DNA from 2 places in the Streptomyces sp. S07_1.15 genome. Region 2 is predicted to be linked to the other one. Evidence: riboswitches for the same ligand, from Rfam matches in the RefSeq annotation. Region 2 holds a riboswitch; the other holds the start of a gene.
The links. Region 2 has a riboswitch for cyclic di-AMP ahead of LIX60_RS16670 (M23 family metallopeptidase). Riboswitches for the same ligand answer to the same signal wherever they lie in the genome.
Positions count from the first base shown of each region.

Region 1: another riboswitch for cyclic di-AMP. It lies ahead of LIX60_RS19025 (transglycosylase family protein); the one in region 2 lies ahead of LIX60_RS16670 (M23 family metallopeptidase).

Region 1 is NZ_JAJBZK010000001.1:4,402,412-4,405,808, reverse strand. Features, by position in the region: gene eno (phosphopyruvate hydratase) at 1-424, opposite strand, end outside; gene LIX60_RS19025 (transglycosylase family protein) at 713-1,450, opposite strand; cyclic di-AMP (ydaO/yuaA leader) riboswitch at 1,455-1,619, opposite strand; gene LIX60_RS31770 (transglycosylase family protein) at 1,940-2,821, opposite strand; gene LIX60_RS19015 (cytochrome P450) at 2,937-3,397, opposite strand, start outside.
Region 2 is NZ_JAJBZK010000001.1:3,859,302-3,862,698, reverse strand. Features, by position in the region: gene LIX60_RS16675 (MFS transporter) at 1-94, opposite strand, end outside; gene LIX60_RS16670 (M23 family metallopeptidase) at 561-1,592, opposite strand; cyclic di-AMP (ydaO/yuaA leader) riboswitch at 1,604-1,771, opposite strand; gene LIX60_RS16665 (PP2C family protein-serine/threonine phosphatase) at 2,141-3,328, opposite strand.

The DNA.
Region 1 (3,397 bases), 540 kb from region 2:
GGGCGTTCGGGCCGCCGAGGTAGCGGAAGAGCGGCAGGTCGGACGCCTCGGAGGCGGCGTGCGCCACGGCGAGCGAGACGCCGAGGATGGCGTTGGCGCCGAGCGAGGACTTGTCGGGTGTGGCGTCCAGGTCGAACATCGCCTGGTCGATCAGCCGCTGCTCGGTGGCGTCGTAGCCGACGAGCTCCGGGCCGATCTGCTCGATGACCGCGAGGACGGCCTTCTCCACACCCTTGCCGCCGTAGCGGTTCTTGTCGCCGTCACGGAGCTCGAGGGCCTCGAACGCCCCGGTGGAGGCACCGGAGGGGACGGCAGCACGGCCTGTGCTGCCGTCGTCGAGGCCGACCTCGACCTCGACCGTTGGGTTGCCTCGCGAGTCGAGGATCTCCCGGGCTACGACGACGTCGATGGACGGCACGAGCATCTCCTTCTGGGAATGTGACGCTGGATCGCAGTGTCTTTCTCGCCGCGAACGGCTCTGCGCCACGAGCCTAACCGGCCCGGGGGCCGGGGTCGGCCGACCGCCCGTCCGGCGAGACGAAAAGACATCCGAAATCCGGCATTGAGGGGGCAATCACCTCGGAAGAGGTGGCTCGAAGAGGTGCCCGGGGGCGCCGTGGCGCGGGGAGCGGAAAGGCACCGGCCCGGCGCCGCCGGGGGGCGCGCCGGGCCGGTGCCGTGCCGCCCGGAGCGGGGCGGCCCTGCGGGGCGGTCAGCTCAGCCTGAGGAGCTGGCCGGGGTAGATGACGTCCGGGGCGTCGATCTTGTCCCGGTTCATGGCGTAGAGCTTCTGCCAGCCGCCCTTGATCCCCAGGGTCTCGGCGATCTCGGAGAGGGTGTCGCCCTCGACGACCTCGTACTTGCCGTCGACCAGCTCGGGAGCGGACTTCTTCTCCGTACCGGCGGCTTCCCCGGTCTTCGACGCTGCGGCCGCGTCCCGCCGCTCCGCCCGGGCGGCGGGCGCGTCCGCGGACCGCTCCTGCCGCGGCGCGGCCTGCTCCTGCTTCTGCCCACCGGTCTCCCGGCCGAGTCCGGTGAGCGGGGCGACGCCGGGGGCGGGGCCGCCCGCCTTCAGCCCGCCCGCCCCGGCACAGGTCCAGGCGCCCGGCCCCTGCATGGCGAGCAGCCGTTCGGCGGTCGCGATCTGCTCTTCCTTGGTGGCGAGGTCGGCTCGCGGGGCGTAGCGCAGCCCGCCGGCGGCTTTCCAGCTGGACTGCTTGAACTGCAGCCCGCCGTAGTGGCCGTTGCCTGTGTTGATCTTCCAGTTGCCGCTGGACTCGCACTGGGCCACGGCCTCCCAGGTGTCGACGGAGGCGGCGGAGGCGGAGTCGGCGGTGCCCACGAGCGGGATGGCCGCGGCGGTGCCGGCGGCGCCGGCGAACGTGACGATACGACGTGACTTGGGCGGGGCGGGGCGGCGGTGCCTGCCCTTGTAACCGGTACGCAGCATGAAACGTCTCTCTCACCGACGCCTGCGAGGTGAGCTGTCGGGTTGGGGCTGTGAGCGGCCCTGCCGAGTGCTCCCGCACTGGGCTTCACCCCTAGCCGGTCGGTCCGCGCGGGCGGTCCTCACGGCACTTACCTGGGTCCCCCGCTCCTGCCTACGGCGCTTGCGCGGCGACTGCCCTCCGGCCACCGGCAGGACTCGGCGTGGTGGTCGGGGGTGCCCGCTGGCGGCGAGCGATAAGACGTTAAGCACATCGTCGCTGACGGGACATAATCCGACACACCGTCACTTACCTCCCGCACGGTCGTCCGTACCGCCGTTGTCGCAGGTGACGGCCCGGACGGCGAAGAGGGCGGCCGGTGGCCCCGGTTCATCCGATGGGACGCAGGGACCGCGCGCCGCACCGGGTGTGCTGCCGCGCGGCCCGGAGCGGCCGGAGCCGGCGCCGGGCACTCCGCGGGACGGTGCGCGCCCGGCCGCCACCGGGGCGGATCAGAGCGCCGGCCGCGCCGACCACGTCGCGGCGTTCGCGGAGTACGTCCACTCGCCCGACACCGAACGGTCGTCGGCCGCGCCGCCGTAGACGGCCTCCGGAAGCACGGCGTAGGGGCCGGGCTCCGGCGACGGGCGCTCGGTACCGCGGTCGGCCGCCGCGTCGTCACGGGAGGCGTGGCGCCCGGACGCGCGGTCCTCGTCCTCGTCCCCGGCCTCCACCGCGGTCTCCTCCGGCGCGGGCTCCCCGCGGTGCTTGCCGCTCTTGGAGGGGGCCTTCTCGTCGGCGGTGCCGGACAGCCCCAGGTCGAGGAGGCCCTCGTCCGGCTCCTCCTCGTCCGACGGCGCGGCGGACTCGCCGCCCTGCCCGGGAGCGGAGTCCCCGGCGCCGGAGCCGTCCGCGTCGTCACCGGAGCCGCCGGTCTCCAGCAGGCCGCCGAGCAGGCCGCCCGACTGCTGCCCGCCCTCGGCATCGGAGTCCTCGGAGGCCGCGTCGGCCGCCTTGCCCTTCCCGGTGAGGCCCGCGTCCGCGCCGCACTTCGGCCAGGCGCTCGGCCCGACGGCCGCGAGGACCTTCTCCGCGACGGCGATCTGCGCGTTGCGACTGGCCTGGTCGGCGCTGGGCGCGTAGTCCAGCCCGCCGTACTGCTCCCAGGTCTGCTGGGTGAACTGCAGTCCGCCGTAGTAGCCGTTGCCGGTGTCCGCGCTCCACAGGCCGCCGCTCTCGCACTCGGCGACCTTGTCCCAGGTGCCGGCGTCGGCGGCCTGCGCGCCCGTCGCGCCGAGCAGCGGCATCGCGATCCCCGCGCCGGCCACGCCCGCCGTGACGAGAAGAGCCGGAGCCTGACGGGGTTTGCGGTGTCTGCCGTTGCCGGAAAGCATGAAGGGCCTTTCGTCGAGGGCCGAAGGTCAAGTCCCGCCGAAAAATAGCGGGCACCGGAGGCGCGTCACAAGTCGATGTAGTGGAGATCACGCGAAGATCACGAATGATGCCACGTCAGGTGCGGCGTGTTTCCCCCGGGTCCGGTACGGGCACAGGGGCGAACTCCACCGGCAGGGTACGCAGGCCGCGCATGATCAGTCCGCCGCGCCATCGCAACTCCTCCGGATCGGCCGCCAGTCGGAGATCCGGGAGCCTGCGCAGCAGGGTCGCCAGCGCGGTGCGCGCCTCCAGCCGGGCGAGCGGGGCCCCGAGACAGTAGTGGATGCCGTGGCCGTAGCCGAGGTGCGGGTTGTCGGTGCGGGAGAGGTCCAGGGTGTCCGGGTCCGTGAAGCGCGCCGGGTCGCGGTCGGCGGCGGCGAGCACCACCAGCACCGGGTCGCCGGCGGCGATGCGCTGCCCGCCGATGACGGCCGGCTCGGAGGCGTAGCGCCAGGTCGCCAGCTCCACCGGGCCGTCGTAGCGGAGCAGTTCCTCGACCCCGGTCGCCAGCAGCTCCGTCTCGCCGGCGGCCAGTG
Region 2 (3,397 bases):
AGCGCGACCAGGGCAGTCTGTCCAGCCGGGCGGGCACGGCCGTGGTGACCGTGCCCGTTCCCGCTCGTGCGTCCAAGGGGTAGTCCGCCGCCATCCCCGCACCCTCCGCTCGACTCCGGCCCGGGGCGGCGCCCCGGGCTCATCCGTGCATGCAGGTTCCCGGCGCCGTGCGATTCACGCCCCCGGGGCGGGTCGACCGACGCGGATCAGGGAGGCGGACAGGCCGGCAGCCCTGGCGTCGGGGGGACGCACCAGGGCTGCCGGAGTAGAGGCCCGCGCCGCGAGCGGGCGGGGAGACGCGGGGAGGTCGGAGGCCGGAACGGGGTCTGCCGGGACCGTCCGTGGAAAACCGCGGGGCACGGGGTTTGCGACGGGCGGGTGGGGCATACGCAGAAGCGGGACACGGGGTAACACCCGGAGGCCGGAGGGCGCGTCTGCGAGCGCGCCCTCCGCTTCCGGCCCCCGGACCGGGCCGAGCGAGCGTGGCCCGTCCGCGAACATGCCGCGGGATGCCGGAGGTTGACGGCTTGGGCTGCGGTGTGGTGGTGCGGTGGCGCGGTTCAGATGTTCTTGCCGTGGTCGCGGAGCCAGGCCGCGGGGTTGACCGGGTCGCCGCCGCCGGGCCGGACCTCCAGGTGGAGATGCGGGCCGGAGGAGTTGCCGGTGGAGCCGACGCGGCCGATCGTGTCGCCCGTGGTGACCTCGCCGGAGGTGACGGTCATCGAGGAGAGGTGGCAGTACCAGATCTCCGTGCCGTCATCGAGGGTGAGGATGATGCGGTAGCCGTACGAACCGGCCCAGCCGGCCTCGGTGATCGTGCCGCCGTGCACCGCCTTGACGGGGGTGCCGGTCGGGGCGGCGAAGTCCTGGCCGGTGTGGCTGCTGGACCACATGGAGCCGGACTCGCCGAAGCTCGAGGTGAGGGTGTAGGAGGAAAGCGGAAGCGCGTAGCTGGCGGCCAGCTTGGCCAGCCGCTCCTCCTCCGCCTTGCGCGCGGCTTCCTCGGCCGCCTTGCGCTCGGCCTCCTCGGCCGCCTTCTTCTTGGCCGCCTCGGCCTCCGCCTTCTTGGCGGCGGCGTCCTCGGCGGCCTTCTCCCGCGCGGCCTGCTCGGCGGCCAGCCGCTCGGTGGTCTCGGCGACGCTCTGCTGCTGCTCGGCCTGGCGCATGATGCGGGCCCGCAGGGCCTCACCGGCGTCGGCGCCCTGAGCGATCTCGTCCGTGGTGAGCCCGGCCTGCGACAGCGGGGCGCGGCTCGCGGTGGCGGAGACGTCGTTGGAGCCGCCGACCAGGGAGTCGATGGCCGGCAGCTTGTCCGTCACCGGGGAGAGGTCGGGCAGCGAGATGGGGGCCGGGGGACGGTCCTTGGCCGTGGCCATGCCGCCGGCGCCTACAGCCGCGATCACCCCGACGCCCAGGACGGCGCCGCTCCGGGCCATGCCTCCGCCGCGCTGTTTGACGACGCGGTGCCTGCCCCGGACCGGGGCGGTGGAGTCGGCGGTGGGATTCCACTCACCGACGGGCTCTCCGTCGAAGAGGGGTCCGGAGGTGGACGGACCGGCCCACGTCTCGGGGGCAGGGCTGCTGGACGCCACGGAGGCGCACTCCTTTCCTTCCTTCTCGCCTACCGGGTTAGCTGACGGGTTCGGAGCAGGAAGGTCTCCTACGGTTCCCTCCTCGCGGAGGGGCCCGATTCACCCCAAGGATTGGTTCCCCGGTTCCCTTGGTGCAGGTGGTGCTGTTCCGCGCATGCGGGATTCGGCGACTGCGCAGGCGGTGCCACCCTTGGTGGCGGCTGGGACGACCGCGCTGCGTTATCGAACGTTAATTGACGGAGCCCCCGTATTCCAAGCCGTTCCGGCTGATCTTTTGGTAATGACCCCACGGAGAAAACGGACATCGGCCGCCAGAGCCGGGCGAGTTGACCGGGCGCCGGAAAACCTGTTCCCGCTGATCGTGCGTCAGTCGTTATCGCCCGGACACCTGTCGTCACGCAGCGTTGCGGAGGCCGGGTGGCGGGCGTGAGGGGCGGGGCGCCGGAGCGGACCGCAGGGGCCCGTGGCCCCGGCCCGGCAGTCTGGAGATCCGGCCGTGGGGAGGTACGGCAGCGGGGAGGTCCGGCGGCGGTCCGGGGATCCGGCGGTCAGGAGCGCCGCTCGGGGACGTCCGTGACCGCGAGGAGCGCCATGTCGTCGTGGGCGCGGCCGCCGGTGTGCAGGGCCACGTCCCCGACGAGGGTGTCCAGCAACTCCTCCGGGTCGCTGAAGGACCGTCCGGCCAGACTGAGTTGGGGATCGTAGAACTCACCGGCACGGTTGCGGGCCTCCGTGACGCCGTCGGTGAAGAGCAGGAGGGTGCACCCGCGCGGAAACACGATCTCCTCCACCCGGTCCGGCTCGGTCCGCAGCCACGCCAGGCCGAGCGGTACGGCGGGCACTTCCGGTTCGACGGCGCACACGGCGCCGTCCCCGGTGAGCATCAGCGGGGCCGGGTGGCCGCGGTTGAGCAGCCGAAGCCTCCGGGCCGACAGCCCGGAAGCGCTCCCGCCGGGAGCGCCGGATCCACCCGGGTCCGCCCCGAGGGAGCCCTCGTGCGGGATCTCGGCGAGCACGGCCGTGGTGAACCCCTCGGCCCGCTCCAGCCCTTCCCGGCGCTTGGCCTCCCGCACGAGCGCGACCTCCAGCCGTTCCGCGATCCCCGTCAGCTCCGGCTCCTCCTCGGCCGCTTCCCGGAACGCCCCGAGGACGATCGCGACCGCGCCCACCGCCTCTATGCCCTTGCCGCGTACGTCACCGACGATGAGCCGCACCCCGTGCGGGGTGGACTGGACCGCGTAGAGGTCGCCGCCGATTCCCGCGTCCGCCTGCGCGGCCTCGTAGCGGGCGGCGACGCGCAGCCCGCCGATGCGGCCGGCAGGGGCCGGCAGCACGGCCCGCTGGGCGGCCTCCGCGACGTTCCGGACGGAGGCCAGTGCGCGGTGGCCGTGGCGCACCACACGGTTGATGAAGACGGCGAGGCCCGCCACGGTCACCACCGTGGCGGTGTCGAGCAGTGACTGGTACTGCCCGACCGTGCCGTGCAGCAGAGCGATCCCGAGCATCGCCAGGCTGGAGACGACGGCCGTCAGGATCGTGGCGGGGCCGGTGTAGAGGGCCGCGGCGACCATCGGCGCGGCCGCGAAGAACGGCGAGCCGGTCAGCTCCGGCGGTGCCAACAGGCCGAAGGCCAGGCCGCCGACGATCAGGACGCCCGGGATCCAGCAGGGGAACGGAGCACCGCGGAACCGTGTCCCGCCGTCGCCCCTGCTGCACAGCTGTCCTCGCTGCACCACCTGTGATCTCCTGCCCGGTCCCGGTCCGTCCGGTTACGGAACGACACCGCGCCCCCTGCCACCCTCGGC